Regions from separate parts of the Paenibacillus sp. D9 genome, predicted to be linked through region 2. Evidence: predicted binding sites of a transcription regulator. Region 2 holds the regulator's gene; the other holds the start of a gene.
What was found. Region 2 encodes CtsR, which represses protease genes until heat stress. Its sites were predicted from a motif close to ATGGTCAATAAAGGTCAAACA; they were not measured.

Region 1: clpP (ATP-dependent Clp endopeptidase proteolytic subunit ClpP) is a predicted target of CtsR. The motif match lies at 3,243-3,263, and genes of this name have one in related genera.

The regions. Positions count from the first base shown of each region.
Region 1 covers NZ_JZEJ01000001.1:4,015,178-4,029,706, forward strand. Annotated here, with positions in the region: gene whiA (DNA-binding protein WhiA) at 1-249, shown strand, start outside; gene VE23_RS18075 (HPr family phosphocarrier protein) at 385-654, shown strand; gene VE23_RS18080 (SIMPL domain-containing protein) at 1,722-2,513, shown strand; gene clpP (ATP-dependent Clp endopeptidase proteolytic subunit ClpP) at 2,576-3,157, opposite strand; tRNA gene VE23_RS18090 (tRNA-Arg) at 3,447-3,521, opposite strand; gene VE23_RS18095 (sugar-binding transcriptional regulator) at 3,752-4,777, shown strand; gene gap (type I glyceraldehyde-3-phosphate dehydrogenase) at 4,943-5,947, shown strand; gene VE23_RS18105 (phosphoglycerate kinase) at 6,060-7,241, shown strand; gene tpiA (triose-phosphate isomerase) at 7,522-8,277, shown strand; gene gpmI (2,3-bisphosphoglycerate-independent phosphoglycerate mutase) at 8,279-9,817, shown strand; gene eno (phosphopyruvate hydratase) at 10,152-11,447, shown strand; gene VE23_RS18125 (sugar phosphate isomerase/epimerase family protein) at 12,347-13,111, shown strand; gene secG (preprotein translocase subunit SecG) at 13,338-13,568, shown strand; partial or broken gene VE23_RS27450 (VacB/RNase II family 3'-5' exoribonuclease) at 13,736-14,529, shown strand, end outside.
Region 2 covers NZ_JZEJ01000001.1:4,341,282-4,355,810, forward strand. Annotated here, with positions in the region: rRNA gene VE23_RS19430 (23S ribosomal RNA) at 1-1,921, shown strand, start outside; rRNA gene rrf (5S ribosomal RNA) at 2,095-2,211, shown strand; gene VE23_RS19440 (GNAT family N-acetyltransferase) at 2,463-3,638, shown strand; gene VE23_RS19445 (CtsR family transcriptional regulator) at 3,968-4,432, shown strand; gene VE23_RS19450 (UvrB/UvrC motif-containing protein) at 4,460-4,975, shown strand; gene VE23_RS19455 (protein arginine kinase) at 5,049-6,134, shown strand; gene clpC (ATP-dependent protease ATP-binding subunit ClpC) at 6,131-8,596, shown strand; gene VE23_RS19465 (antibiotic biosynthesis monooxygenase) at 8,837-9,331, shown strand; gene VE23_RS26665 (hypothetical protein) at 9,394-9,570, opposite strand; gene VE23_RS26670 (hypothetical protein) at 10,009-10,170, opposite strand; gene VE23_RS19470 (sensor histidine kinase) at 10,255-11,403, opposite strand; gene VE23_RS19475 (response regulator transcription factor) at 11,566-12,270, opposite strand; gene radA (DNA repair protein RadA) at 12,466-13,842, shown strand; gene disA (DNA integrity scanning diadenylate cyclase DisA) at 13,860-14,529, shown strand, end outside.

The sequences.
Region 1 (14,529 bases), 330 kb from region 2:
ACGGCCAACCTCAACAAGACGATCGGAGCTGCCGTGCGCCAGATCGACAATATCCGTCTGCTGCAGAAGGAGATGGGACTGGAGAACCTGCCCGAGAAGCTTCGAGAGGTGGCGGAAATCCGTCTTCTGCATCCCGACATGAACCTCAAGGAAGTCGGCGAGATGCTGAAGGGCTCGGTCAGCAAGTCCGGCGTGAACCACAGGCTTCGCAAAATCGACGAGCTGGCCGAAAAATTGCGTGGAAGCTGAACTTTTAACTTACACGGGCCGATGGTATAATGGTAGCAATCGTGGCCAGATTTCCTCATACCTGAAACGGATGATGTTACCGAGCGCGTGAAGCGCCGTTGCAGCAGTGAAAATGAACTAGGGGGTATAGATTTCATGACCAGACAACCCGTTGTCGTTAGACTCAAGACGGGTCTTCACGCAAGACCGGCTGCACTCTTCGTGCAGGAAGCGAACAAGTTCTCTTCCGAGATTTTCGTGGAAAAGGACGAGAAGAAAGTAAACGCCAAGTCCATCATGGGCATCATGAGCCTTGCGATCAGCTCCGGCACGGAAGTTTACGTCAGTGCCGAGGGTTCGGATGCAGAGCAGGCTGTAAACGCTTTAGTCTCCCTGGTGAGCAAGGAAGAGCTCGAGAACCAATAAATCAGCCTCCGGGCGCTGCATGCGCAGCCTCGGACGCGCTTCACGAAAGCTCCCGCAGGGGGCTTTTTTTGATTTGCTTGAAACCAGCGGCGCGGATGCCTATGGCGCAAAGGCCTGCAAAGGTCGACTGCCAAGGCCTCCAGCCAAGAAATTGCCTCGAGCAAGTGCCCCCAGCAAGTGCCTCGAGCAAATGCCCCAGCAAGTGTCTCCTGCAAATGCCTCCAGCAAGTGCCGACTGCAAATGCCGACTGCAAGTGGCGACTGCAAGTGGCGAGTGCAAGTGGCGAGTGCAAAATGCCGACTACAAGTGCCGACTGCAAATGCCGACTGCAATTGGCGACTGCAAATGCCTCCAGCAAATGCATCTCCCGGCACAAATTGAGCTTTTATCTCCTATGGCATGGTGAAGTGGGATAACAGGCCCTTCATGCTCCTGATGCTTCGATTTGACCCGGTGGTAATGGCTTTAGAGACAATTGCACGGATTATCGGACATAGGATCCGCTATTGGACTCGATTTTGTCATTAAAATAAATTTAAAGGACATAGGATCCGTTATTTGCCTGAAAAAGAGTAAAATGATCGCGGTTGAGCCCGAATAACGGATCGTATGTCCGATAATCATCGAAATGGGCTTAAATCATCTAAATAACGGATCTTATGTCCGATAAGGATCGAAACATGTTGGCGCCATAGGGTTGGGATCGTATGTCCGCTATAAATTGAAGCATGCTGGAAAGCCATTGGGTTGGTAACGTATGTTCGATAAGGATTGAAACAAGCTGGAAAGTCATTAGGTTGGTATCATATGTCCGATATGGATCGAAACAGTTGGAGCCATAGGTATGACCGCTGCTATAAATTGAAGCATGCTGGAAGTCATTGGTTTGGAATCGTATTTCCGACCAAGCATCGAAGACTGACAGGGGCCATTAGATTTGCCCGCATGTCCTCCAATCCCCTATCCAGGTCTCAAAGTCAACAATATCGTCAATCCTTGATGGTAAATGCAACCTTTTGCATGTGCATGCCGTTTCAAGAGGACAACACCTAAGGAGGCGCTGGGAATGGACAAACGAAATGCGGCTGGCGGGCTGATGCATAAGAGCAAGGTGCTGCTTCTAGCGGCGGGAATCACAGCAGGATCGTTGATGGCGTGGAATGCTTTTGGCGGTCAGCCGCTCAACAAGCCGGCTTTTGCCGCGGGAACGGAGAATGCCGTGATGAATACAGTCGCCGTAACGGGTACTGGCAAGGTTTCGGTCGCGCCGGATATCGCCTATGTATCGGCTGGCGTATCGGTAACGGCCAAGACGGCCAAGGAAGCGCAGGCCGGAGCGGCCAAGAAGTACGATGCCGTGCGCAAGGCGCTGACAGGAACCTTCGGAGTCGCGGAAAAGGATTTGAAGACGACGAACTACTCCGTGCAGCCGCAATACCGCTATACGGATAAAGAAGGCCAAGTGCTGACCGGATACACAGCGGTGCAGGACATCCAGATTTCCTACCGCAACATAGATAAGACCGGCGATCTCGTCGACGGTCTGGCAGCAGCCGGCGCCAATCGGATCAACAACATTTCCTTCGGCACGGAAAAAGGAGACGCCTACACGCAGCAGGCGCTGCAGAAGGCGGTCGAGGCCGCCAAGGTCAAAGCGATGACGCTGGCCCAGGCTTCGGGCCGCACGCTCGGCGAGGTCGTCTCGATCTCGGAGAACGGCGCCCAGGTCGTGCAGCCGGTCATCGAGAGAGCGCAGATGAAGATGGCGGCAGCGTCGGACTCCTCGGCCAATACGGTCGTGGATGCAGGCGAGGTCGACGTCACCTCCGACATCACCGTATTGTTCTCCCTCAAATAGAAAAAGAAAGCAGCCCCCGGCAAATCCGGGGGCTGCTTTTCTTTTCGTCCATTCAGCCGACCTTACAGCTTCTCGATGACTTTGTCGACGAGGCCGTAAGCCGTCGCTTCTTCCGCGCTCATGAAGTTGTCGCGGTCGGTATCCTTCTCGATGCGCTCCAGCGGCTGGCCGGTACGCTCGGACAGGATGGCGTTCAGCTTGTCGCGCATCTTGAGGATGCGGCGGGCACGGATCTCGATGTCGCTCGCCTGGCCTTCGGCTCCGCCGAGCGGCTGATGAATCATGACCTCGCTGTTCGGCAGCGCGTAACGCTTGCCCTTGGCGCCTGCTGTCAGCAGGAACGCTCCCATGGAAGCCGCCATGCCGACGCAGATCGTGGAGACATCCGGCTTGATGAACTGCATCGTGTCGTAGATCGCCATGCCGGCCGTAATGGAGCCGCCGGGGCTGTTGATATAAAGCGAGATGTCCTTCTCCGGATCGTCCGCTGCAAGGAACAGCATTTGGGCGATGATGGAGTTGGCCACCACATCGTTGACGCCGGTGCCGAGGAAGATGATGCGGTCCTTGAGCAGCCGGGAATAAATATCATAGGCGCGCTCACCGCGGTTGCTTTGCTCGATGACCATAGGCACAAAATTCATGTCCAAGTGCGAGTCCCTCCTTATAACCTTCATAAATAGTGGATATGCGGGGTGCTGCTTTCTCATTTTAATGGATTGCGATTTTAAAGTCAAATTTGGTCAAAGAGGTCGGGACAGCCTTCAATAGCCCATTTTAACCGGCTTCCTTATTCTCTAAACCTGAGCTTCCGCTTCCGGCAGCCGGAGCGGCGAGGCGGCTTCCCGATCCTAAGTCCGATCTCCTCCGGATGCAAAAAAAGGACCGGCACGAATGCCGGTCCTTCTATGTAATGAAGCCATTGGTGTAAATTGGCGCGCCCGCTAGGAATCGAACCTAGATCTCAGGCTCCGGAGGCCTACGTCATATCCATTGGACCACGGGCGCTTGTAAAAACGTAACGTCTAAGATTGTATAACAGCTGGCAGGAAAAAGCAACACTAAAGGTTTCCGTAAAAAGAAATCCGAAAATTGGGTGTCGGCAACCGTTTTCATCGGGTATTCCTCACTTGCGGGGGTTATCTAAAAGAGGTAAAATAATGGTGTGGGACGTAAAATGAATGGCCGGGACGAAAAATGTCCCATGACAGCCATGCACGAGTGGAGTGGGGGCGCTCATGCGCAGCATTATTGATTTGCAGCGTCAGCTCGTTCCGGATCTCGTCGATACGCTCCGCCGCCGTTATGCGATTCTGCATCAGGTCATGCTCTCGGACATGATCGGCCGCCGGACGCTCGCCGCCTCCCTGTCGATGACGGAGAGAGTTCTGAGAGCCGAGACCGACTTCCTCAAGGAGCAGGGCTTGCTGGAGATCAAATCCTCCGGCATGTCCATCAGCCCGGCCGGCCGCCGGCTGCTGGAGGAGATGGAGCCCGAGCTCGGAGGGCTGCTCGGGCTCAGCGACCTGGAGGAGAAGCTCAAGCAGCGGTTCGGCTTGCAGAAGGTCATCATCGTGCCCGGCGATTCCGAGAAGTCGGACAGCGCCAAGCGGGAGCTTGGCCGCGCCGGAGCCGCGGCGCTCCTGCAGGTGCTGGGCGAGCGGGATGTCGTGGCGGTTACCGGAGGAACGACGCTTGCGGGCGTCGCCTCGCAGCTCGCCTCGAGCTCGCCGCGCCGGAGCAACCTGTTCGTGCCGGCGCGAGGCGGGCTCGGAGAGAGCCTGGAATACCAGGCGAGCACAATCGTCTCGACGATGGCCAAGCGGACGGGAGCGCAGTACCGGATGCTTCACGTCCCGGACCATCTCAGCGAAGAGGCCTACACGAGCCTCATGCAGGAGCCCGGAGTGAAGGAGATCGTCGAGGTCATCCGCAGCGCACGCATCGTCATCCACGGCATCGGAGACGCCATGGTGATGGCCCGGCGCAGACGGATCGACAGCGGACTGGTCGACTCCCTCAAGGCGGACGGCGCGCTTGCCGAAGCCTGGGGCTACTACTTCGACCGCAGCGGCAACGTCGTGCACAAGATGCAGACCGCCGGCATCCGCCTGGAGGACATCATGACGACCGAGGTCGTCATCGGGGTGGCCGGCGGCCGCTCCAAGGCGGAGGCCATCTCCGCGGTGCTGAGATTCGGCCACGAGGACATCCTCGTCACCGACGAGGCCGCCGCCCTCGAAATCGCGGCGCTGACGGAATAAGAGCCATGCCGCAAGGCGATAATGGTTCTTGTCCTTCCAGGCGCCGCGGGAACAGACTTGTTTTCATGGCAATCCGCGGGCTCTGCGCCTGCCAGGGGCAGGGCATGCGAATTGCTTTGAGATAGATGCATCATCAAACTTCATTTAACAGGAGGAATATCAACCATGGTTAAAGTTGGTATTAACGGATTTGGCCGTATCGGACGCAACGTCTTCCGCGCAGCACTGAACAACAGCGAGGTTCAAATCGTCGCTGTGAACGACCTGACGGACACGAAAACGCTGGCCCACCTGCTGAAATATGACACCACCCACGGCGTCCTGGACGCTACGGTAGAAGCTAAAGAAGGCGCGCTTGTCGTCAACGGCCGCGAGATCAAAGTCTTTGCCGAGCGCAACCCGGAAAACCTGCCTTGGGGCTCCGTAGGCGCAGAAATCGTCGTTGAATCGACGGGCATCTTCACGGCTAAAGAAAAAGCCGAGCTTCACCTGAAAGGCGGAGCGAAAAAAGTCATCATCTCCGCTCCGGCTACGAACGAAGACATCACGATCGTCATGGGCGTAAACGAAGATCAATACGACGCTTCGGCTCACACGGTCATCTCCAACGCTTCTTGTACGACGAACTGCCTGGCTCCTTTCGCCAAAGTTCTGAACGACAAGTTCGGCATCGTAAAAGGCATGATGACGACGATCCACTCCTACACGAACGACCAATCCGTACTGGACGTTCCTCACAAGGACCTGCGCCGCGCGCGCGCTGCCGCAGAAAACATCATTCCTTCCTCCACGGGCGCTGCCAAAGCCGTCTCCCTCGTTCTGCCTGAGCTCAAAGGCAAGCTGAACGGCATGGCTATGCGCGTTCCTACGAAAAACGTTTCCGTAACGGATCTCGTAGCCGAAGTGAAATCGAATGTAACGGTTGAAGAAGTGAACGCTGCCCTTAAGGAAGCTTCCGAAGGCTCCATGAAAGGCATCCTGTTCTACTCCGAAGAGCCGCTCGTATCGAGCGACTATAACGGCAATGCCGCTTCCTCCACGATCGACGCCCTGTCGACGATGGTTGTCGAAGGCAACATGGTCAAAGTCATCTCCTGGTACGACAACGAGTGGGGCTACTCCAACCGTGTCGTCGACCTGGCTGCTTACATCGCTTCCAAAGGCCTGTAAGAAGCTTCTAATCGCATAGACGATTCCACAGCTAAAGAGGAGAGACGATTGATCGTTCTCCTCTTTAGCAATGTTTTATCCATAGAAATCACTACCGGGAGGGCGAGCAGCTGTGAACAAGAAGAGCGTTCGTGATGTGGAAGTAGCGGGCAAGCGCGTATTCGTACGCGTCGATTTCAACGTGCCGATGGAAAATGGATCGATTACCGATGACACCCGGATCCGGGAAACGCTGCCTACGATCCAGTACCTGATCGAGAAGGGCGCGCGCGTCATTCTGGCCGCGCACTTCGGCCGTCCTGGCGGCGAAGTGAAGGAAGAGCTGCGCCTGACTCCGGTCGCTGCGCGCCTGGCCGAGCTGATCGGCAAGCCGGTCGCCAAAGCCGACGATACCGCCGGTCCCGATGCGCAGGCCAAAGCCGCCGCGCTGCAGGACGGCGACGTGCTGCTGCTCGAAAACACCCGCTTCAACCCCGGCGAGGAGAAGAACGATCCGGAATTCGCGAAGCAGCTTGCTTCGCTGGCCGACCTGTTCGTGAATGACGCCTTCGGCGCCGCTCACCGCGCCCATGCTTCCACGGAAGGCATCGCCCACCTGCTTCCGGCCGTATCCGGCCTTCTGATGGAGAAGGAGCTGGACGTGCTGGGCAAGGCGCTGAACAATCCGGAGCGTCCGTTCACGGCTATCGTCGGCGGTTCCAAGGTCAAGGACAAAATCGACGTCATCAACAAGATGATCGAGATCGCCGACAACATCCTCATCGGCGGCGGCCTGTCCTACACGTTCTTCAAGGCTCAAGGCCATGAAATCGGACAATCCCTCGTGGACAACTCCAAGCTTGACCTTGCTCTCGAATTCATCGAGAAAGCCAAGAAGCTCGGCAAAAACTTCCTGATTCCGGTCGATATCGTCGTATCCGACGACTTCAGCAAGGACGCCAACACGAAGATCGTCGACGTGGACGGCATTCCTGCCGACTGGGAAGGCATCGACATCGGGCCGAAAACCCGCGAGCTGTATGCCAAAGTCATCAAGGAATCCAAGCTGGTCGTCTGGAACGGCCCGATGGGCGTATTCGAGATCGAGCCGTTCTCGCACGGCACCCGCGCCGTTGCGCAAGCTTGCGCCGAGACGGAAGGCTACACGGTCATCGGCGGCGGCGATTCCGCTGCGGCAGCCGAGAAATTCCATCTGGCCGACAAGATGGACCATATCTCCACGGGCGGCGGCGCTTCCCTGGAGTTCATGGAAGGCAAGGTTCTTCCGGGCGTAGTCGCCCTTAACGATAAGTAACATCTCTTTCTCCCGAGCGGAGCGAGGGGAAAAAGGCTGGCGAAATCCGGCAGGCGAAGCAGGCAGAATGGCCATGGAGAAGCTTGTCCCGCAACTTCACGTCGACGTCATTCGACGATTATGGAAGCGGGATAAGCGGTCGCATTTGAAGACGGAATTCTCCCCTTTAGACGGGTGGATGAAAAAGAATTCCGGCTTGAGCAGCGATCGGAACGGTCTTCTGCATGTGCAGCCTCGTTTCCGGATGCGCAGCCCAGTTTTCAGGAGAGGAATGATATCCATGGCAAGAACTCCAATCATCGCAGGCAACTGGAAAATGTTCAAAACGGTATCCGAGGCCGTATCCTTCTTCAGCGAAGTGAAGGGCGGAGCCGAGGTTGACGGCGTCGAGAGCGTCATCTGCGCTCCGTACACGACGCTGCCGGCCCTCGTCGAGGCGGCCAAAGGAACGAAAATCGCCATCGGCGCGCAAAACCTTCATTTTGAAGACAACGGCGCGTTCACCGGCGAAATCTCCGGTCTCATGCTGGCCGATCTCGGCGTGAAATACGTCATTGTCGGCCACTCCGAGCGCCGCGCGTACTTCGGCGAGACGGACGAGATCGTGAACAAGAAAGTCGCGGCCGCGTTCAAGCACGGCCTGACCCCGATCGTCTGCGTCGGCGAAAAGCTCGAAGAGCGCGAAGCCGGCGACACGAAAAACGTCTGCAAAGTGCAGACGCAAGGCGCGTTCCAAGGCCTGTCCGCCGAGCAGGCTGCCGAAGTCGTCATCGCCTACGAGCCGATCTGGGCGATCGGCACCGGCAAATCCTCCACGGCTGAAGACGCCGAGGATGTCATCGCCTACATCCGTGAAGTCGTTGCCGGACTGTACGACCAAGCGACGGCGGACGCGGTACGCATCCAGTACGGCGGCAGCGTGAAGCCGGCCAACGTGAAGGAATACATGGGCCAGGCGAACATCGACGGCGCCCTCGTGGGCGGCGCAAGTCTGGAACCGACTTCCTACATCGCTCTGGTCGAGGGGGCGAAGTAACATGGCTCCCAAACCGGTCGCACTGATCATCATGGACGGCTTCGGCCTCCGCAATGATGTCGTGGGCAACGCGGTCGCTCAGGCCAATAAGCCGAACTACGACCGCTTCATGGCCCAGTTCCCCCATACGACGCTAACCGCCTGCGGCGAAGCCGTCGGCCTTCCCGAAGGCCAGATGGGCAACTCCGAGGTCGGCCATCTGAACATCGGCGCGGGACGCATCGTCTATCAGGACCTCACCCGGATCACGAAGTCGATCCGCGACGGCGAGTTCTTCGACAACGATACGCTGCTCGGCGCCGTGCGCCATGCCAAGCTGAACGGCAAGAAGCTGCATCTGTACGGCCTGCTAAGCGACGGCGGCGTGCACAGCCATATCCAGCATCTGTTCGCGCTGCTCGAGCTGGCCAAGAAGGAAGGGCTGGATCAGGTCTACATCCATGCCTTCCTCGACGGACGCGACGTCGCTCCGGACAGCGCAGTCGGCTATCTGACCGAGCTGCAGGCAAAGATCGAGGAGCTTGGCATCGGCCGCATCGCGACTGTGCAAGGCCGCTACTATGCGATGGACCGCGACAAGCGCTGGGAGCGCGTGGAGAAGTCCTACCGCGCCATGGTGTACGGAGACGGTCCGAAATACACCGATCCGATCCGCGCCGTGCGGGAATCGTACGAGAAATCGGTCATGGACGAATTCGTCATGCCGACGGTCATCACGGAAGGTGACGGCTCGCCGGTCTCGCTGGTGGAATCCGAGGACGCGGTCGTGTTCTTCAACTTCCGCCCGGACCGGGCCATTCAGCTGTCCCAGGTGTTCACGAACGAGGACTTCCGCGGCTTCGACCGCGGCGACAAGGCTCCGAAGGATCTGTATTTCGTCTGCCTGACGCTGTTCAGCGAGTCGGTCGGCGGCTTCGTCGCCTACAAGCCGAAAAACCTCGACAACACGTTCGGCGAGGTGCTCGTGCAGCAGGGCAAAACACAGCTGCGGATCGCCGAGACGGAGAAATATCCGCATGTGACGTTCTTCTTCAGCGGCGGACGCGACCAGGAGCTGCCGGGCGAAACCCGCGTCCTGATCAACTCCCCTAAGGTCGCGACCTACGATCTGCAGCCGGAGATGAGCGCTTACGAGGTGGCGGACGCCGCCGTGCGCGAGATCAACTCCGACAAGCATGACGCGATCATCCTGAACTTCGCGAACCCTGACATGGTCGGCCACTCCGGCATGCTGGAGCCGACGATCAAGGCGGTCGAAGCGACGGATGAATGCATGGGCCGCGTCGTCGACGCCGTGCTCGCCAAAGGCGGCGTCGTGCTCATCACCGCCGACCACGGCAACGCGGACATGGTCATCGGACCGGACGGACGCCCGTTCACGGCGCATACGACCAACCCGGTGCCGCTGATCGTCACCAAGCAGGGCGTCACGCTTCGCGAGAACGGCATTCTGGCCGATATCGCGCCGACGCTGCTCGACCTGCTCGAGCTGCCGCAGCCGGTTGAAATGACCGGCCAAAGCCTGATCAACAAGGCGTAGGCCGTCAACTGCGGCAAGCCTCAGGGCGATGACCGGCCAAAGCCTGATCAACAAGGCGTAGGCCGCCGTCGGCTGCGGCAAGCCTCCGGGCGGCCAAAAGGAAAAAATCGGCGACAGCCTGATCAACTGGGCATAGAGACTTCCCATGCGCCAAGCCGCCAAGATGTCTGTTGCCGAATGGAGCTCAGGAGCGGGGCCTCTCCGGCCTCCTTTTGCCAAAAATCAAAGGCGGAAACTCGTCCCGAAGCGCTGTGGCTGGTATACTGTTCTCAGTGCCAGCCAAGCAGGCGGATCTGTCTGCAACCCCACATACGATAAGGAGTGTTCAAACATTATGTCTATCATCGTTGACGTATACGCACGCGAAGTGCTCGACTCCCGCGGCAACCCTACGGTTGAAGTGGAAGTATCCCTGGAATCCGGCGGCAAGGGCCGCGCCATCGTACCATCCGGCGCATCCACCGGCGCTTACGAGGCTGTAGAGCTTCGCGACGGCGACAAAGGCCGCTACCTCGGCAAAGGCGTTCTGAAAGCCGTTGAAAATGTAAACACGCTGATCGCTCCGGAAATCATCGGTCTCGACGCTCTCGATCAAGTGCTGATCGACCGCAAGATGATCGAGCTCGACGGCACCCACAACAAAGGCAAGCTGGGCGCGAACGCGATCCTGGCCGTGTCCATGGCTGTAGCACGCGCTGCCGCCGACGCTCTGGACGTTCCGCTCTACACGTACCTGGGCGGATTCAACGCCAAAGTGCTGCCGGTTCCGATGATGAACATCATCAACGGCGGCGAGCATGCCGACAACAACGTCGACGTGCAGGAGTTCATGGTTCTGCCTGTCGGCGCCGAGAGCTTCAAGGAAGCTCTGCGCATCGGCGCTGAAATCTTCCACAACCTGAAGTCCGTCCTCAAGGACAAAGGCCTGAACACGGCTGTAGGCGACGAAGGCGGCTTCGCCCCTAACCTCGGCTCCAACGAAGAGGCGATCACGACGATCATCTCCGCTATCGAGCGTGCGGGCTACAAGCCGGGCGTCGACGTTTTCCTCGGCATGGACGTTGCTTCCACCGAGTTCTACAAAGACGGCAAGTACCACCTCGAAGGCGAAGGCAAATCCTACACTTCGGCTGAGTTCGTGGACCTGCTCGCAAGCTGGGCGGACAAGTACCCGATCCTCACGATCGAAGACGGCTGCTCCGAAGACGACTGGGAAGGCTGGAAGCTGCTGACCGACAAGCTCGGCGGCAAAGTCCAGCTCGTAGGCGACGACCTGTTCGTCACCAACACCGAGCGCCTCTCCGACGGCATCGACAAAGGCGTGGGCAACTCGATCCTCGTTAAAGTCAACCAAATCGGTTCCCTGACCGAGACTTTCGACGCGATCGAAATGGCCAAACGCGCCGGCTACACGGCTGTCATCTCCCACCGTTCCGGCGAGAGCGAAGACAGCACGATCGCCGACATCGCGGTTGCTACAAACGCGGGCCAGATCAAGACGGGCGCTCCTTCCCGTACGGACCGCGTAGCGAAGTACAACCAGCTTCTTCGCATCGAGGACCAGCTCGGCTCCACGGCTCAATACGCCGGCCGCAGCGCATTCTACAACCTCAAAAACCTCAAAAAATAAGAACTTCCGGGCTGGATTGATGCCGGCCGGCAGGTTCATCGGAATCCCCTGCGTGTAAGCGCGGGGGATTTTTTGTTTTTATCGGGCCTGGCGTGTTGTGGATTCTTTGCCGGTGGATAATGGGATACTGGTGGGCGCTAGTAAATACTGTGGGTGCTGAGGATGGGTCCAGGTAGCGTAAAAAGCCAAAGTAGCGGATTGGTAGCCGGTTGATCTACTGAATACTGATGGATGTTATGGATGCAGGGGTTCCGTTAATACCCTCTTTTAGCCCTGTTGTTTGAGCCATTGGAGCAAGCTGGATCGGCCGAGGGGAGCTGGAGAGGGGAAGATCTCGGGCGAAGATCTAGATGAATCGATCGAGCGGCCGAGCTGAAGGCGAATCGCAAGTGGACCAGTCGAGTACAGGATGAAGGAATGCGGGTATAAAAGGGGCGATGGCTATCGGACATAGGATCCGTTATTTTCGATGAAATTCCAAATTTGAATAGTTATCGGACATAGGATCCGTTATTTAGTTGGTTTCAATCGGGAAACGGATAAATGTTCACAATTAGCGGATCGTATGTCCGATACGAGAATGAAAACAGCTAATAAAGGACAAATAGCGGATCCTATGTCCGATAGACAGGGGGGGACCGACCCCTGCATAAATGGATCCTTTTTGGATATCTCTTCGGACAAATAGCGGATCGTATGTCCGATACGAAAATGTTCTTTCCCGGATTGGCTGAATGGTGGATTCGGGCGACTGGGGAGGATAAGGGCTTGGCATTGATACGCAACCAAAGGGCCTGTGCCAAAATCACAAACAAACGGCACAAAAACGGGCATAGCTTATGTACGATTGAAAGCGCTATACTGGGGCTATCCCAATTGAACAGGCGGTGTTTGGAACGATGGCAAAACCTCAAGTCGGATTGCAGCTGTACACGCTCCGCGACCAGACGGAAAAGGACTTCCTTGGAACGATCAGCAAGGTAGCTGAAATGGGCTATGAGTACGTGGAATTCGCCGGATATTTCAACACGAGCGCGGCAGACTTGAAAAAGGCGATGGAGGAAGCCGGCATCAAGGCGGTATCCGCACACGTCGGCCTGAGCTTCAACGAACCGGACAAGATCGAATCCGATCTGGCCAAGCAGATTGAATTCGCCAAGGAAATCGGACTGAAGTATATTATTACTCCGTGGGCTCCGCTGCCTGAAAGCCCTACAAGGGCCGATGTAGACAGCCTCGCGGCGACTCTCGAGCGCGCGGCTCGCCAGGTCAAGGAAGCAGGCCTGATGTACGGCTACCACAACCATGATTTCGAATTCAAGCTGGTGGACGGCAAGCCGCTCATCGACATTCTGCTGGAGAAGATTCCTGCCGATCTGATGATCATGGAATTCGACCTCGGCTGGGTGCATATGGGCGGCCAATCGCCTGCGGAATACGTGAAGAGATATGCCGGACGCACTCCGGTCGTCCATCTGAAGGACTTCGGGGACGGCCGCCGCGATACGGAAGTGGGCAGCGGTGTCGTTGATTTCGAAAGCGTCTTCGCCATTGCCGAGCAGGCAGGCATCGAGTATTTCATCGTGGAGCAGGAGGAGTTCGCCGGCTCCTCGCTCGAGAGTGCGAAGCTCAGCCTCGACTATCTGCGCAGCAAAGGCTACTAAGAGAAGCGCCGATGAGCCGCCCGACCTTCCGACAGGAGGCGTCGCGCGGCTTTCTCTTGTTCTCGGGCCGATGCCTATGGTACAATCAGAGTGCTGTTCATGAACGGTTTTGCCCATGCAAACCGTTTTCCGCGGCGTGGAAGGCGATCTGCATGTGCAAAACTTCAGCTATTCATTAGCGGCAGGCAGCCGGGAGGCTGTACGAAAGCTGGGAGGTAACAAACGCATGGATACATTTCTGAAAATTCTGCTCGTGATTTTTTCCCTTGGTTTGATTGCGGTCGTATTGCTGCAAAAGGGCAAGAGCGCAGGCCTCTCCGGAGCCATCTCCGGCGGAGCGGAGCACCTGTTCGGCAAGCAGAAAGCTCGCGGACTGGATCTGTTCCTGCAGCGCCTGACGATTGGACTGGCAGCCGGATTTTTCATCCTGGCGCTTCTGGTCGCTTACCTGAAATAGCAAGCCGAATGCATCGATAAAGCGGGGGAGATCCCCGCTTTTTCTTTTTATTGTCGCGCAGGTGGGTTGATGAAGCCGTATTTCGTGTATACTACATGGTATAGAGAAAGTGGTTGGATCTGCCAGCACCTACGGGCGCCCGACGGCATGAGGTGAGAAGGAGAACGATGACAACGAAACAAGACTTGCTGGACTTGATGAACCAGCCGGCGTACAAGCCGATGACGTATCAAGAGCTCGAAAGGCAGCTGGGCATAGACAATGCCTCCGATTTCAAAGCGTTTCTCAAGCTTCTAAATGAGCTGGAAGAAGAAGGCGCCTTGCTTCGCACCGACAGCGGGGCTTATGGATTGCCTCAGCATCTGAATTTGTTGAAAGGACGTCTGCAGGCGCATGCCAAGGGCTTTGGCTTCCTCATTCCGGAGGACAAGACCCATGCGGACGTGTATATCGGCGCGAATGATCTCGGCACCGCCATGAATGGCGATATTCTGCTCGTCAAAGTGACGGAGCGCACTCCTGGCGGAGGCCGCATGGAAGGCGAAGTCGTCCAGATCGTGGAACGCGCCGTGTCCCAGCTCGTCGGAACGTTCGAGAGCCATGAGACGTTCGGTTTCGTCACGCCGGACGACAAGCGCATTAACCGCGACATTTTCGTGCCTCAGGGATCTTTCGGCGGGGCTGTGACCGGGATGAAGGTTGTCGCCCGCATCACGAACTATCCGGAAGGCCGCGCCGCGGCTCAAGGCGAGATCATCGAGGTGCTCGGGCACAAAAACGATCCCGGCGTCGACATCCTCTCCATCATCCGCAAGCACCAGCTGCCGGAGAGCTTCCCCGATGACGTCATGGAGGAAGCCGAGGCGGCTCCGGATGCGATTACCGAGGAAGAGATCGTCAGCCAGGGCCGTCGCGATTTGCGCGGCAAGACGATCGTCACGATCGACGGCGAGGATGCCAA
Region 2 (14,529 bases):
GATCCATCGTCAAGAGGGAAACAGCCCAGATCATCAGCTAAGGTCCCCAAGTGTGTGTTAAGTGGGAAAGGATGTGGAGTTGCCCAGACAACCAGGATGTTGGCTTAGAAGCAGCCACCATTTAAAGAGTGCGTAATAGCTCACTGGTCGAGTGACTCTGCGCCGAAAATGTAACGGGGCTAAACACACCACCGAAGCTATGGCATGTACCAATAGGTACTTGGGTAGGGGAGCGTTGTGTATAGGTTGAAGTCAGACCGTAAGGACTGGTGGACAGTACACAAGTGAGAATGCCGGTATGAGTAACGAAAAGATCAGTGAGAATCTGATCCGCCGTAAGCCTAAGGGTTCCTGAGGAAGGTTCGTCCGCTCAGGGTAAGTCGGGACCTAAGGCGAGGCCGAAAGGCGTAGTCGAAGGACAACAGGTTGATATTCCTGTACCACCGTAAGCCGTTATGAGCAATGGAGTGACGCAGAAGGGTAGTGACGCGGACCGATGGATGTGTCCGTCCAAGCAGTGAGGCTGGTTTGTTGGCAAATCCGCAAACCGTAAGGCTGGGCTGTGATGGGGAGGGAAACTTATAGTACCGAAGGTCATGATCTCCAGCTGCCAAGAAAAGCTTCTAGCCAGGCGAAGGTGCCCGTACCGCAAACCGACACAGGTAGGCGAGCAGAGCATGCTAAGGCGCGCGGAGTAACTCTCGTTAAGGAACTCGGCAACATGACCCCGTAACTTCGGGAGAAGGGGTGCCTCGGTAGGGTGAATAGCCCGAGGGGGCCGCAGTGAAAAGGCCCAAGCGACTGTTTAGCAAAAACACAGGTCTGTGCGAAGCCGTAAGGCGAAGTATACGGGCTGACGCCTGCCCGGTGCTGGAAGGTTAAGGGGAGCGGTTAGGGGCAACCCGAAGCTGTGAACCGAAGCCCCAGTAAACGGCGGCCGTAACTATAACGGTCCTAAGGTAGCGAAATTCCTTGTCAGGTAAATTCTGACCCGCACGAATGGCGTAACGACTTGGGCGCTGTCTCAACGAGAGATCCGGTGAAATTTTAATACCTGTGAAGATGCAGGTTACCCGCGACAAGACGGAAAGACCCCATGGAGCTTTACTGCAGCTTGATATTGGACTTTGGTACGATCTGTACAGGATAGGTGGGAGCCTGGGAAGCCGGAGCGCCAGCTTCGGTGGAGGCACCGTTGGGATACCACCCTGATCGTATCGGAGTTCTAACCTGGTACCGTGATCCGGTACAGGGACCGTGTCAGGCGGGCAGTTTGACTGGGGCGGTCGCCTCCTAAAATGTAACGGAGGCGCCCAAAGGTTCCCTCAGAATGGTTGGAAATCATTCGCAGCGTGCAAAGGCATAAGGGAGCTTGACTGCGAGACCTACAAGTCGAGCAGGGACGAAAGTCGGGCTTAGTGATCCGGTGGTACCGAATGGAAGGGCCATCGCTCAACGGATAAAAGCTACCCTGGGGATAACAGGCTTATCTCCCCCAAGAGTCCACATCGACGGGGAGGTTTGGCACCTCGATGTCGGCTCATCGCATCCTGGGGCTGAAGTAGGTCCCAAGGGTTGGGCTGTTCGCCCATTAAAGCGGTACGCGAGCTGGGTTCAGAACGTCGTGAGACAGTTCGGTCCCTATCTGTCGTGGGCGCAGGAAATTTGAGAGGAGCTGTCCTTAGTACGAGAGGACCGGGATGGACGTACCGCTGGTGTACCAGTTGTTCCGCCAGGAGCACCGCTGGGTAGCTACGTACGGACGGGATAAGCGCTGAAAGCATCTAAGCGCGAAGCCCCCCTCAAGATGAGATTTCCCAGTATGTAAGACCCCTGGTAGACGACCAGGTTGATAGGTTCGGGGTGGAAGCGCAGCAATGCGTGCAGCTGACGAATACTAATCGGTCGAGGGCTTATCCTATGGATCAAGCCTGACGGGATATCGTCGCAAGACGATGAACGTTGGCGAGACATGGCGAGATGAATCTCAGTACGATTCGCTAGCCATGTAAGAAGCACGAATGGACTCAGCATCCAACATATTGATTCGATCCAGTTTTCAAGGCGCAAGCCAGGTCTTGAATAAGCGTAACGTTTGGTGGCGATGGCGGAAGGGAACCACGCGTACCCATCCCGAACACGACCGTTAAGCCTTCCAGCGCCGATGGTACTTGGACCGCAGGGTCCTGGGAGAGTAGGACGTCGCCAAGCACAGAGAGAAGCCTGATCCGCGAGCAATCGCCGATCAGGCTTTTTTTGATGTTTTTTCTCCATCTTCATCAAAGAGACATGCCTGCATGGATAGCAGAAAACCAAATGAACCTTAAAAACGTGTAAAGTTAAGGGGGGAAATCGTTTGCGGCGTTGAAAATCCGCCCCATTAAAAAGGATACAAGTGGGAAATAAATACAATATGTGTCATAATACATCTATACCTAACATCTTGGGGAAGCGGGTGCAGGATGAAGATCAGAACATTGAAGCCGGAAGAATTCGACGAGCATATGAAGCTGAGCCAATACGCCTTTCAAATCGAGCTTTCCGCAGAGGAGCTGGAGCAGGCCAGAGCAAGAGCCAGGTGCGAGGAAGTTATCGTCGGTGTCGAGCAGGAACGGATCGTCTCCCAGGTCAGAATCATTCCCCTCGAGGTGAACTGGAACGGCATCGTGCTGAAGATGGGAGGCATCTCTTCGGTCGCAAGCTGGCCGGAATCGAGGCGCTCCGGGCATGTGGGCAAGCTGCTCCGTCATGCGATGGAGGAAATGAAAGCGAACGGCCAATCCATATCGATGCTGGCGCCGTTTTCGATCGGCTTTTACCGCAAATACGGCTGGGAGCTGTTCATCGACCGGGTCAAGTACACCTTGGCGACGGACAAGCTGCCTCAACGAATGCAAAACAACGGCAAAGTCGAGCGGATTCAAGTCCGCGATCATGCCGAACTTCTGGGCATCCTTTATCAGACCTATTCGGAGAGCTTCAATGGCACGCTGGCCCGAACTGCGGATTGGTGGGAGCATTCGGTCTTCAAGCGGAAGAAAGGGGATGCGGTGCTGTACCGGTCCCAGAACGGCACGCCGGAAGGGTATGCCCTTTACAAGGTGAAGGAGAGGCGTCTCGACATTCATGAGCTCGTCTATCTTACGGAAGAAGCGAGGGTGGGGCTTTGGAATTTCTTCAGCAATCATGATTCCATGATCGATTCCGCCGTGCTCCATACCTACTCGGGAGATCCGCTGCCTTATCAGCTTAACGATCCGCGCATCGAACAGAGCATCCATCCTTATTTCATGGTTCGCATCGTCGATGTCCAATCGCTCGTCAAGCAGCTTTCGTTCCAGCCTGGAGTCCGCGATCAATTCGTCCTCCAGATTCATGACGAGGATGCATCCTGGAATGACGGATTGTGGATGCTTGACATCACGGAAGAGGGCAAGGGCAGCCTTTCCCGGTATCAGGATGGAACCTCCTCCAAGCGTTTGGATCTCTCCATCGGAACTTTGGCTGCTCTTCTCATCGGATACAAGCGCGCCAGGGATCTGCAGCAGATGGATCATATCTCGGGTCCGCGCTCGGAGGCCGTCCGGCTGGGCAGCCGTATCCCTGAGGCGATGACGAATTTCATGGACTTCTTCTAACCGTGTATAAAGCGGGCCGTCTTATCCCAAGCTGGTAACACAGCAGGGAGAGGCGGCTTTTTTCGTCTGGATGGCAGCAGCGGAAGTTTCCTTGACCTTTTCTTAAAAAGGAGTATAATCAAGATATAAGTCAAAGAAAGTCAAAGTCAGTTGAGTCTGATCCCGCCTTATGCAAGGCGAAGATCCTTTTCTTCCGGTCCCCGTTCGCGGGTCGTAATTTGCGCCGATGAGGGAATGCTACAGGGACGCATCCGGCCTTTGGCTGTTTGGCTTCTACCCGCAATTCAAGAAAAATCCTGAAGGTGCCCCGGCATAGGGAGGTGGGTGATATGCGAAACATTTCCGATGCATTGGAGCAGCATTTGAAGCAGCTGCTTCAGGACAGTCCCGAAGGTGCGGTGGAAATACAGCGCAACGAATTGGCGGACAGCTTCTCCTGCGTACCGTCGCAGATCAATTATGTCATCAGTACCCGTTTCACGCTTGAGAAGGGATACCTCGTGGAGAGCAAGCGAGGGGGAGGAGGCTACATCCGGATCCAACGGATCGAGCTGCCTGCGCTCAAAGCCATCCACGGCCATATTCATCATACGATCGGCAATCAAGTCGATCAAAGCGCCGCCGAAGGACTTATTTACCAGTTGGAGGAAGCCTTGTTCATTTCCAAGCGAGAAGGCAGCCTGCTCCGGGCGGCTGTATGCCGGGAGTCGATCGCGATCAAGCTGCCGCAGCGCGACGAGCTTCGAGCCAGGCTGCTGAAGGCGATGCTCATCTCGCTTCTGGGTAAGCAATAGAGAAGGACCGGTGAGGAGGGACGCGGCATGCTTTGTCAGGAATGCGGCAAAAGGCCGGCAACGCTTCATTTTACCAAGATCGTAAACGGAGAAAAAACGGAATTCCATATTTGCGAAGCCTGCGCCCGCGAAAGGGGCGAAGGCATTCCGGGAGCTCCGAACGGCTTTTCCATCCACAGCCTGCTGTCGGGGCTTATGGATTTCGAGCCTGCGGGAAGCTTGGCTGGGACGAAGCAGGCGGTGCCGCGCTGCGAGGAGTGCGGACTCACGTATTCGCAGTTCTCCAAGCTCGGAAGATTCGGCTGCAGCTCCTGCTACAAGCACTTCGGGGAAAGGCTCGATCCTCTGTTGAAGAGAGTGCACGGGAACACGGTCCATGTCGGAAAGATTCCCCGCCGCTCGGGCGGAAGGATTCAGACACAGAGGGAAATCGACAGGCTGAGGCAGGAAATGAAGAGCTCGATCCAGAAAGAAGAGTTCGAAGCCGCCGCCAAGCTCAGGGACAAAATCCGCGAGCTGGAGAAGCAGATCAAGGAAGCCTGATCGTTGGAAGCATCCAGATAGACATCATAAGCGCAGCTTCCGCAAGGCGGCTGCACGGTAGGGAGGGATTGGATTGGCAGCCAACCGGTTTGCCCAGACGGCGCTGAGCGAGTGGATGAAGGGAGACGGACCCGATTCGGATATCGTCTTCAGCAGCCGCGTAAGAATCGCCCGCAACCTGCACAATTATCCCTTTCCGATTCTGGCCACCAGCCAGCAGTCCGCGGAAGTGATGAGCAAGCTTGCTTCCGTGGCGCAGGAAGGAAAGCTGGAGCCGATCGGCCCGTTCGAGACGATCGTTCTTTCGGATCTCAGCGAGCTGGAGCGCAGGGTGCTGGTGGAGAAGCATCTGATCAGTCCCGCGCTGGCGAACGAAGCCCGTGCGGGAGCGGTCGTCATGAGCGAGAACGAATCCGTCAGCATTATGATTAACGAAGAGGATCATTTGCGCATTCAATGTTTATATCCCGGTTTCCAGGTCCAGGAGGCATGGAAGCTTGCCAGCAAAATCGACGACATTTATGAGGAAGCAGTCGACTATGCTTTTGATGAGAGACGCGGATTTCTGACCAGCTGCCCCACCAACGTGGGAACCGGCATCCGCGCATCCGTCATGATGCATCTGCCGGCGCTCGTGCTCACGCATCAGATCAACCGGATCCTGTCCGCCATTACCCAAGTGGGTCTGGCTGTGAGGGGGCTGTACGGCGAGGGAAGCGAGGCGCTCGGCAATCTGTTCCAGATTTCCAACCAGATCACGCTGGGACAGTCGGAGGATGAAATCATCGACAATCTGCATGGAGTCGTGAGGCAGATCATCGAGCATGAAAAAGCGGCCCGCGAGCGTCTTCAGGCGGAATCGCGCCTGCGGCTCGAGGATCGGGTGATGAGATCTTACGGCATCCTGTCTCATGCGGCGATCATGGACTCCAAGGAATCGGCCCAGAGACTGTCGGATGTCCGTCTTGGCATCGACCTGGGCATGATTCGGGAAGTTTCCCCGCAGGTTATGAATGAGTTGATGGTAATGACCCAGCCTGGCTTCCTGCAGCAGGCATTCGAGGAAAAATTGAATACGGAGCAGCGCGATGCAAGGCGCGCGGAGCTGATCCGCAGCCGGCTGCTCCCTGTAACCCATGATGGAGGTGCTTACGAATGATGTTTGGACGATTTACGGAACGTGCGCAGAAGGTGCTTGCTCTCGCCCAGGAAGAGGCGGTGCGGCTTGGACATAACAATATCGGCACGGAGCATATTCTGCTCGGCCTCATTCGGGAAGGCGAAGGCATCGCGGCCAAAGCTCTGATCGCGCTCGGCCTGGGACTCGAGAAAATACAGGACGAGGTGGAATCGCTCATCGGCCGCGGCCAAGAGCAGCCCAGCAACATCGCCTACACGCCCCGTGCGAAGAAGGTCATCGAGCTGTCCATGGACGAAGCCCGCAAGCTGGGGCACACGTACGTCGGCACGGAGCATATTCTGCTCGGCCTTATCCGCGAAGGCGAAGGCGTGGCCGCCCGCGTGCTGAACAACCTCGGCATCAGCCTGAACAAGGCGCGGCAGCAAGTGCTGCAGCTGCTCGGCAGCAGCGAGGCGGTATCGAGCAACCACGGAGCGCCGGCCAACGTCAGCACGCCGACCTTGGACGGCCTGGCACGCGACCTGACCGCTTCCGCCCGTGAGAACAATTTGGATCCGGTCATCGGCCGCAGCAAGGAGATCGAGCGCGTCATCCAGGTTCTCAGCCGCCGGACGAAGAACAATCCGGTGCTGATCGGCGAGCCTGGCGTCGGCAAGACGGCGATCGCCGAAGGTCTGGCGCAGAAGATCATCGCCAACGAAATTCCCGAGACGCTTCGCGACAAGCGCGTCATGACGCTGGACATGGGCTCTGTCGTGGCAGGCACCAAGTATCGCGGCGAATTCGAGGACCGGCTCAAGAAAATCATGGATGAGATCCGCCAAGCGGGCAATATCATCCTGTTCATCGACGAGCTGCACACGTTGATCGGCGCAGGCGGCGCTGAAGGCGCCATCGACGCCTCCAACATCCTGAAGCCGGCTCTCGCACGCGGCGAGCTGCAGTGCATCGGCGCGACTACTCTCGACGAGTACCGCAAGTACATCGAGAAGGATGCCGCCCTCGAGCGCCGCTTCCAGCCGATCACGGTGGATCAGCCTACCCCGGACGAAGCGATTCAGATCCTGCATGGACTTCGCGATCGTTACGAAGCCCATCACCGCGTGAAAATCACGGATGAATCCATTGTGGCGGCAGTCAAGCTGTCCGACCGGTACATCACCGACCGCTTCCTGCCGGACAAAGCGATCGACCTGATCGACGAAGCCAGCTCCAAGGTCCGCCTGCATACCTATACGATCCCGCCGGATCTGAAGCAGATGGAGGGACGCCTCGACGAGGTGCGCAAGGAGAAGGATGCGGCCGTTCAGAGCCAGGAATTCGAGAAGGCCGCGGCGCTCCGCGACACGGAGCAGAAAATCCGCGAAGAGCTCGACACGACGAAGAACACGTGGAAAGAAAAGCAGGGACGCACGGATTCCGAAGTAACGCCGGAGGACATCGCTCAGGTCGTCGCCAACTGGACGGGTATCCCGGTCAGCAAGCTGGCTGAGGAAGAAACCGAGCGCTTGCTGAAGATGGAAGAGATTCTGCACAGCCGCCTCATCGGCCAGGAGGATGCCGTCAAGGCCGTCTCCCGCGCCGTTCGCCGCTCCCGTGCCGGACTCAAGGATCCGAAGCGTCCGATCGGCTCCTTCATTTTCCTCGGACCTACCGGCGTCGGCAAAACCGAGCTGGCCCGCGCTCTGGCCGAGGCGATGTTCGGTGACGAGAATGCGGTCATCCGCATCGACATGTCGGAATATATGGAGAAACATTCCACTTCCCGCCTCGTTGGCGCTCCTCCGGGATACGTCGGCTATGAGGAAGGCGGCCAGCTGACCGAGAAGGTCCGCCGCAAGCCTTACTCCGTCGTGCTGCTGGACGAAATCGAGAAGGCGCATCCGGAAGTGTTCAATATTCTGCTGCAGGTTCTGGAGGACGGCCGCCTGACCGATTCCAAAGGCCGTGTAGTCGATTTCCGGAATACGCTGATCATCATGACCTCCAACGTCGGCGCCGATCAGATCAAGCGCAACTCGACGCTCGGATTTACGGCCCAGCATGATGCCGGACGCGAGTTCAACCAGATGAAGGAAAAAGTGATGGGCGAGCTGAAAAAGAGCTTCCGTCCCGAATTCCTGAACCGGATCGACGAGTCCATCGTGTTCCACTCCCTCGCAGAGGAGCATATCGCCCGCATCGTGACGCTGATGTCCGACGAGCTGCGCAAGCGGCTTCGCGAGCAGGAAGTCGACTTCGACCTCACGGACAGAGCGAAAACGTTTCTCGCCAAGGAAGGCTTCGATCCTGCCTACGGCGCGCGTCCGCTGCGCCGTGCGATCCAGAAGCATATCGAGGACCGGTTGTCCGAAGAGCTGCTGATGGGCAATATCAAGAAAGGCGATATGCTGGTGATCGACGAGGAGAACGGCGGCCTGACCGTCAAGCCTCATCCGGAACAGCATAAAGCCGAGCAGGAAGAAACGGCAGCGAAGTAAGCAGCGGCCATCTTCCGCAATTGCAGGGCTGCTTATGCCGGAAATCCTTCCTAACGCACTGCGGAAAAGCCCCTTTTCCTTTTGGGAAGAAGGGCTTTTTTTGCGGCTCGGGTTCAGAAGGGCAATAAGTCTTCACAGCGGAATCGGAAACCGAGGGGCAGGCGTCCGTTTGTACCCGGCTTCCAAGGCTGTTAAACTGAGAAGATAGCGTTCCCATTTCTCGCAAGGAGGCGAAAGGATATGATCGTCGTAACGAACACGATTCAGATTAAGTCGGGCTTTGGAGAACAGGTGGCGGAAAGGTTTAAAAATCCGAAAGGCGTCCATACGATGCCGGGCTTCGCGGGCATGGAGCTGCTGCTCGACCGCAAGGAGGAATCGGACGAGCTGAAGGTCGTGACGCATTGGACGGACAAGGCCAGCTTCGACAACTGGGTGAACAGCGATTCGTTCAAGCAGGCGCATGCGCGGCGGGCTCCTGAGGGAGCGGAGAACGCAGCTCCGGCCGGAGGAGCGCAGCCGATGGGCGGTACGGCGGCAGACGGGACTCCGGCATCAGGGCATGCGGCGTCAGCAGCGTCGGGGCATCCTGCTGGAGCCGGCGGCCATGACGGCAGCGGCGCTCCGGAAGCGGGGCATGGAGCCGCAACGGCAAGCGCGCCGAATCCAAAGGATCTGATGCTTGGCTCCAAGCTGAGCATTCATGAGGTTCTGTTCCGTCTGGGAGCGGAATAGTAAAAAAGCAGTCTCCTCTATGTGGAGGAGACTGCTTTTTTGTTGTTCGCCGCAGTCCGTCATCAGCCGTGGCCCAGCGGCAGGAAGGGCAGAAGGAACAAGCCGAGTATGCTTCCGCTGACAGTAATCCAGAGCAGCGCGTAGCGGTTTCGAAGCACTCCCTTGCGGACACAGTGCATGACGAGGCCGACGAAGAGCAAGGCGATGGCGATCAGGGCGAGTCTCAGCAGATCGGGCATGGGATGTCCCTCCTTGGGATCATGGAAATGAGTTCGCATGACGAGCTTGTACGGGCTCTAATCCGTTGTATATAGGCTTAGCATCGGCCATTGAATCGCAGGTTATACGTAGAGGCGGCTGGTTCTAGGAAGCGGAGAAGAGGACGAAGCCTGGCGTGCGCAGTGTTTTTTTGAATCATGCAACGGTCATATTTCTATCTTATTTAAGCTTCTATCGATCGGTGCAGGAGCTTATTTCTCTATTTTTATTTATTGCCGCAGGTTGAATTTAGGAAGTAATAAATTGAAATGAAATAGAACGATTCAACTTTATAGTTGTATATGTTCAACCTAAAGGATGAAACCGCAAAAAAGATAGGAATAATTGAATTCCCACCTTAAATTAGCGACGAATTATGAAATGGTTAAGGACTGAACGGCCGTACAGCCAGGGCGCGATCAGTGGCCTTTCATGAAGGAAGGGCCCAAAATGACGGCGAGCTGGGCGAGAGCGACAGCGCTCCAGAGAAGCGCTTGGCGAAGCGGGACTTTGCGGTTTTTCCATTGGAAGGCTGCTCCCGCGGACAATGTCAGAACGACAGCGAACAAGAAGGTCCTCATGCATTCCATCCCCTTTGCACAGGTAATGAAACCAGTATAGAGGCCGGTTCTTAACATCGGGCCGACGGTGATCTTAACTTATTCTTAATCGCCCGCTCCGGCTTCTGCCGGTTGGGCGTCTGAGCCGCAAGGAAGAGGAAGGCGGACGATGAATTCGGTCTTGCGCCTGGAGCTGGTTGCGGACGCCGTTCCTCCATGCAGATCCAGTATGCTCTTGACGATGGCAAGCCCGATGCCGCTGCCGCCTGTCGCCTTGGAGCGGGAGGCGTCGACTCGGTAGAAGCGCTCGAACAGCCGCGGGAGCTGGTCCTGCGAAATCGGCTCGCCATAGTTGCGGAAGATGATTTCCGCAGCAGGCTCAAGCTCGTCCCTGCGCAGAAGGATGTCCAGCGCCCCTCCGTCTGCCCCATAACGAATCGCATTGCTGATCAGATTCTCGAAGACGCGGAGCAGCAGCTCCGGATCCGCTTCCACGATGAGGGGGCCGTCTGCGGGATGGACGCGGCAGGCCATGTCGGCTTCCTCCAGCGCCGGCATGAATTCTTCGGCAAGCTGCCCGAGAAAGGGGTTGAGATCGACGGTTTCGCGCTGGAGCGGAAAACCGCTGCTGGTGACGCGGGTATATTCGAACAGATCGTCGATCAGCTTGCGCAGCACGAGAGATTTTTCATAGGCGATATGGACATACTGCCGCATCTCGACCTCGTCGCGGTAACGGTCGTCCTCGATATATTCCAGAAACCCCAGCACCGAGGTGAGCGGGGTGCGAAGATCATGGGACACGCCGGTAATGAGGTCGTCCTTGGCTTGCACGGCAGCCCGCTCCTCTTCCTGGGCGAGCTGCAGCCTGCGGGCCATTTCGTTGACGCTGCGCGCAACGACCCCGAGCTCATCGCTGCTGCTCTCGTCGATGCGGTGGGACAGATCTCCTGCCGAGATCGCCTGCAGGGCGCTCGTCAGGGTGTCGAAGCGCTTGATGATGCCCCTGGACAAGGAAAAGAACAAGAAGATGAACAGCAGCAGTCCGAAGATGACCCGAACCGGGCCGGAGCCGATTCCATTGATGGTGTAGGCAAGCGCCTTCGTCAGGAAAAAGGATTTGGACGGATTGAACCGGATAAGCTGCTCCGCCAAGTAATTGCCCAGCAAAAGAAGGACTCCCATGCCGAGCAGGCTGGCGGCGAAGCTGAGGATGAATTTCCATAGAAAGGTTTGAAAGATGCGGCTGGCCAAAGATGTGCCTCCCTCATAAACGACGTCGTTCTGCGGCTTGGCGAGTTGAATGTGGACGATGAGCCGGCGGCCGGGACATGCCGGACCCCGACATGAGCATCGGCATCATGACAATGCGTCCGGGTATTGGAGCTCCAACGTATCGATGCTCCCGCTCCCTCTCTACAGCTTCTCCATTTTGTAGCCGACGCCCCATACGGTCTTGATGTACCTGGGATGCCTCGGATCGGCTTCGATCTTCTCCCTCAGCTTGCGGATATGGACCATGACGGTATTTCCCGCTTCAAAAAAAGTTTCCTGCCAAATCATCTCGTACAGCTGCTCGATGCTGTACACCCGGCCGGGATTGCGTCCGAGCAGCTCCAGGATGGAGAATTCTCGGGGCGTAAGCCGCACCTCATGGCCCTCGACCGTCACTTCCCGCGTCGCGGAGTTGAAGGTGACGCCGTCGATCGTGACGGCATCCGGCGAGGCGGCGTCGCCGGCGGCGGCTCCATAGATGCCGTATCGTCGCAGCTGGCTTTTGATCCGGGCGAGCAGCTCCAGAGGGCTGAACGGCTTGGACACATAATCGTCGGCCCCGACGCTGAGGCCGTGGATTTTATCGATCTCCTCGCTTTTGGCGGACAGGAAGATGATCGGCATCTGCCGGATTTCCCGAATCGCCATGCAGGTGTCGATTCCGTTCATGCCGGGCATCATGACATCGAGCACGACGAGATCCACTTTTTCCTTCCGGATGATGTCCAGAGCCTCTCCGCCGCTTGCAGCGGTCAGAAGACGGAACCTTTCCTGCTTGAGGTACAGCCCCATCAGCTTGACGATTTCGGGCTCGTCATCGACGAGCAGCACCGTTTCTTCGTTCATGGCCCACCGCTTCCTCTCTCTCTTTTCTGTCAGTATAACGGAAAAGATCTTATCTTTTTCTTAGATTCCCGGACATCGTCGAGAAAGGAGCGCAAGCGGCTCCTTCTCGAAAGAATGTTCGCATGATTTTCTTTTGTTGCGGCCTCTGAAATGGTAAACTTTGAAGGTACGTCATATCCGTAAAAGGAGCCTTCGATGGCCAAACTAAAAGTGAAATTCGCCTGTACGGAATGCGGAACGGAATCGCCCAAATGGCTGGGAAAATGCCCCGGCTGCGGCGCCTGGAACACGATGGTGGAGGAAAAGGAGACGGTGGTCAAAACCGCCGGCGTCGGATTATCCTCTCCAATGGCCCGCGGGACGAAAGAAAAGCCGCGTTCCATCATAGACATAGATACCGGGCATGAGCCCCGCATCGAAAGCAGCATCGGGGAGCTGAACCGGGTGCTGGGCGGCGGGGTCGTGCCCGGCTCCCTCATACTCGTCGGCGGCGACCCCGGCATCGGCAAGTCGACGCTGCTGCTGCAGACCTCCCATGCATTGTCGGCCGCCGGACTCAAGGTGCTCTATATATCGGGCGAGGAATCCGTTCGCCAGACCAAGCTCCGCGCCGATCGCCTCGGCGCGCTCAGCGCGTCGCTGTTCGTGCTCTGCGAGACGAACATGGAGCATATCAATGAGGCCATCGATACCGTCCAGCCGGATTTTCTCGTCATCGACTCGATTCAGACCGTCTATGATCCCAGCGTCCAGTCCGCACCGGGCAGCGTCGCCCAGGTGAGGGAATGCACGGCCCACTTCATGCGCGTCTCCAAGCTGGGCGGCATCGCGACCGTGCTGGTCGGACATGTCACCAAGGAGGGGGCGATCGCCGGCCCGAGGCTGCTGGAGCATATGGTGGACTGCGTCCTTTACTTCGAGGGGGAGCGCCATCATTCCTACCGCCTGCTTCGCGCCGTCAAAAACCGCTTCGGCTCCACCAACGAGATCGGCATCTTCGAGATGGGCGAGAGCGGGCTGCGCGAAGTCGCGAACCCGTCGGAGCTGTTCCTGTCGGAGCGGCCTTTGGGCGTCTCCGGCTCCACTGTCGTGGCCAGCATGGAGGGCACGAGGCCTGTGCTCGTCGAGCTCCAGGCGCTGGTCGCGCCTACGCATTTCCCGTCGCCGCGCCGGACGTCCACCGGCTACGACCACAACCGGATGGCGCTGATCATCGCCGTGCTCGAAAAAAGAATCGGGCTGTTCCTGCAGACGCAGGATGCATACCTGAACGCCGCCGGTGGAGTGCGCCTTGACGAGCCCGCTGTCGATCTGGCCGCCGCCGTCGCGCTTGCCTCCAGCTTCAAGGATGCGCCGACGCGTCCATTCGACGTCGTCTTCGGCGAGGTGGGGCTTACCGGCGAGGTGCGGGCTGTCTCCCGAGCCGAGCAGCGGGTCAAGGAAGCCCAGAAGCTGGGCTTCAAGCGGGTCATCATGCCCGAGAAAAGCCTCAAGGGCTGGAAGCCGCCGGACGATATAACGATTGTCGGCGTGAATACCGTATCCGAAGCATTGCGCGCGGCGCTGGAATAGGGGGTTCGCTGGAAATCATGAAAGAGAACAGAGAGATCGAAATTACGAATCAGCTGCTGCAGCTGGTCGCGCCGGGCACCGCTTTCCGCGAAGGGCTGGACAATGTACTGCGGGCGAAGACAGGCGCGCTGCTCGTCGTCGGCTACAGTCCCGAGGTCATGGAGGTCGTGGACGGCGGGTTTTCCATCAATTGCGACTTTTCCCCGAACTATCTGTACGAGCTGGCCAAGATGGACGGGGCCATCATCCTGAGCGAGGATCTCAAGAAGATTCTGTATGCGAATACGCAGCTGATTCCGGACCCGTCGATTTCGTCGATCGAGACCGGGATCAGGCACCGCACCGCGGAGCGGGTGGCCAAGCAGACGGGCAAGCTGGTGGTATCAATTTCGCAGAGGCGTAATATCATCACCCTGTATATGGGTAATCTAAGGTATTCCCTGAAGGACATGGGCGTTATTCTTACGAAGGCGAATCAGGCGATTCAGACGCTGGAGAAATACAAGGCGGTGCTGAGGCAGTCGTTCACGAATCTGTCGGCGCTTGAATTCGAGGAATTGGTGACGCTGCAGGAGGTCGCGCATGTCATCCACCGGGTGGAGATGGTGCTCCGGATCAAAATGGAAATCAAGCGGTACGTCAACGAGCTCGGCACCGAAGGCCGTCTGATCAGCATGCAGATGGAAG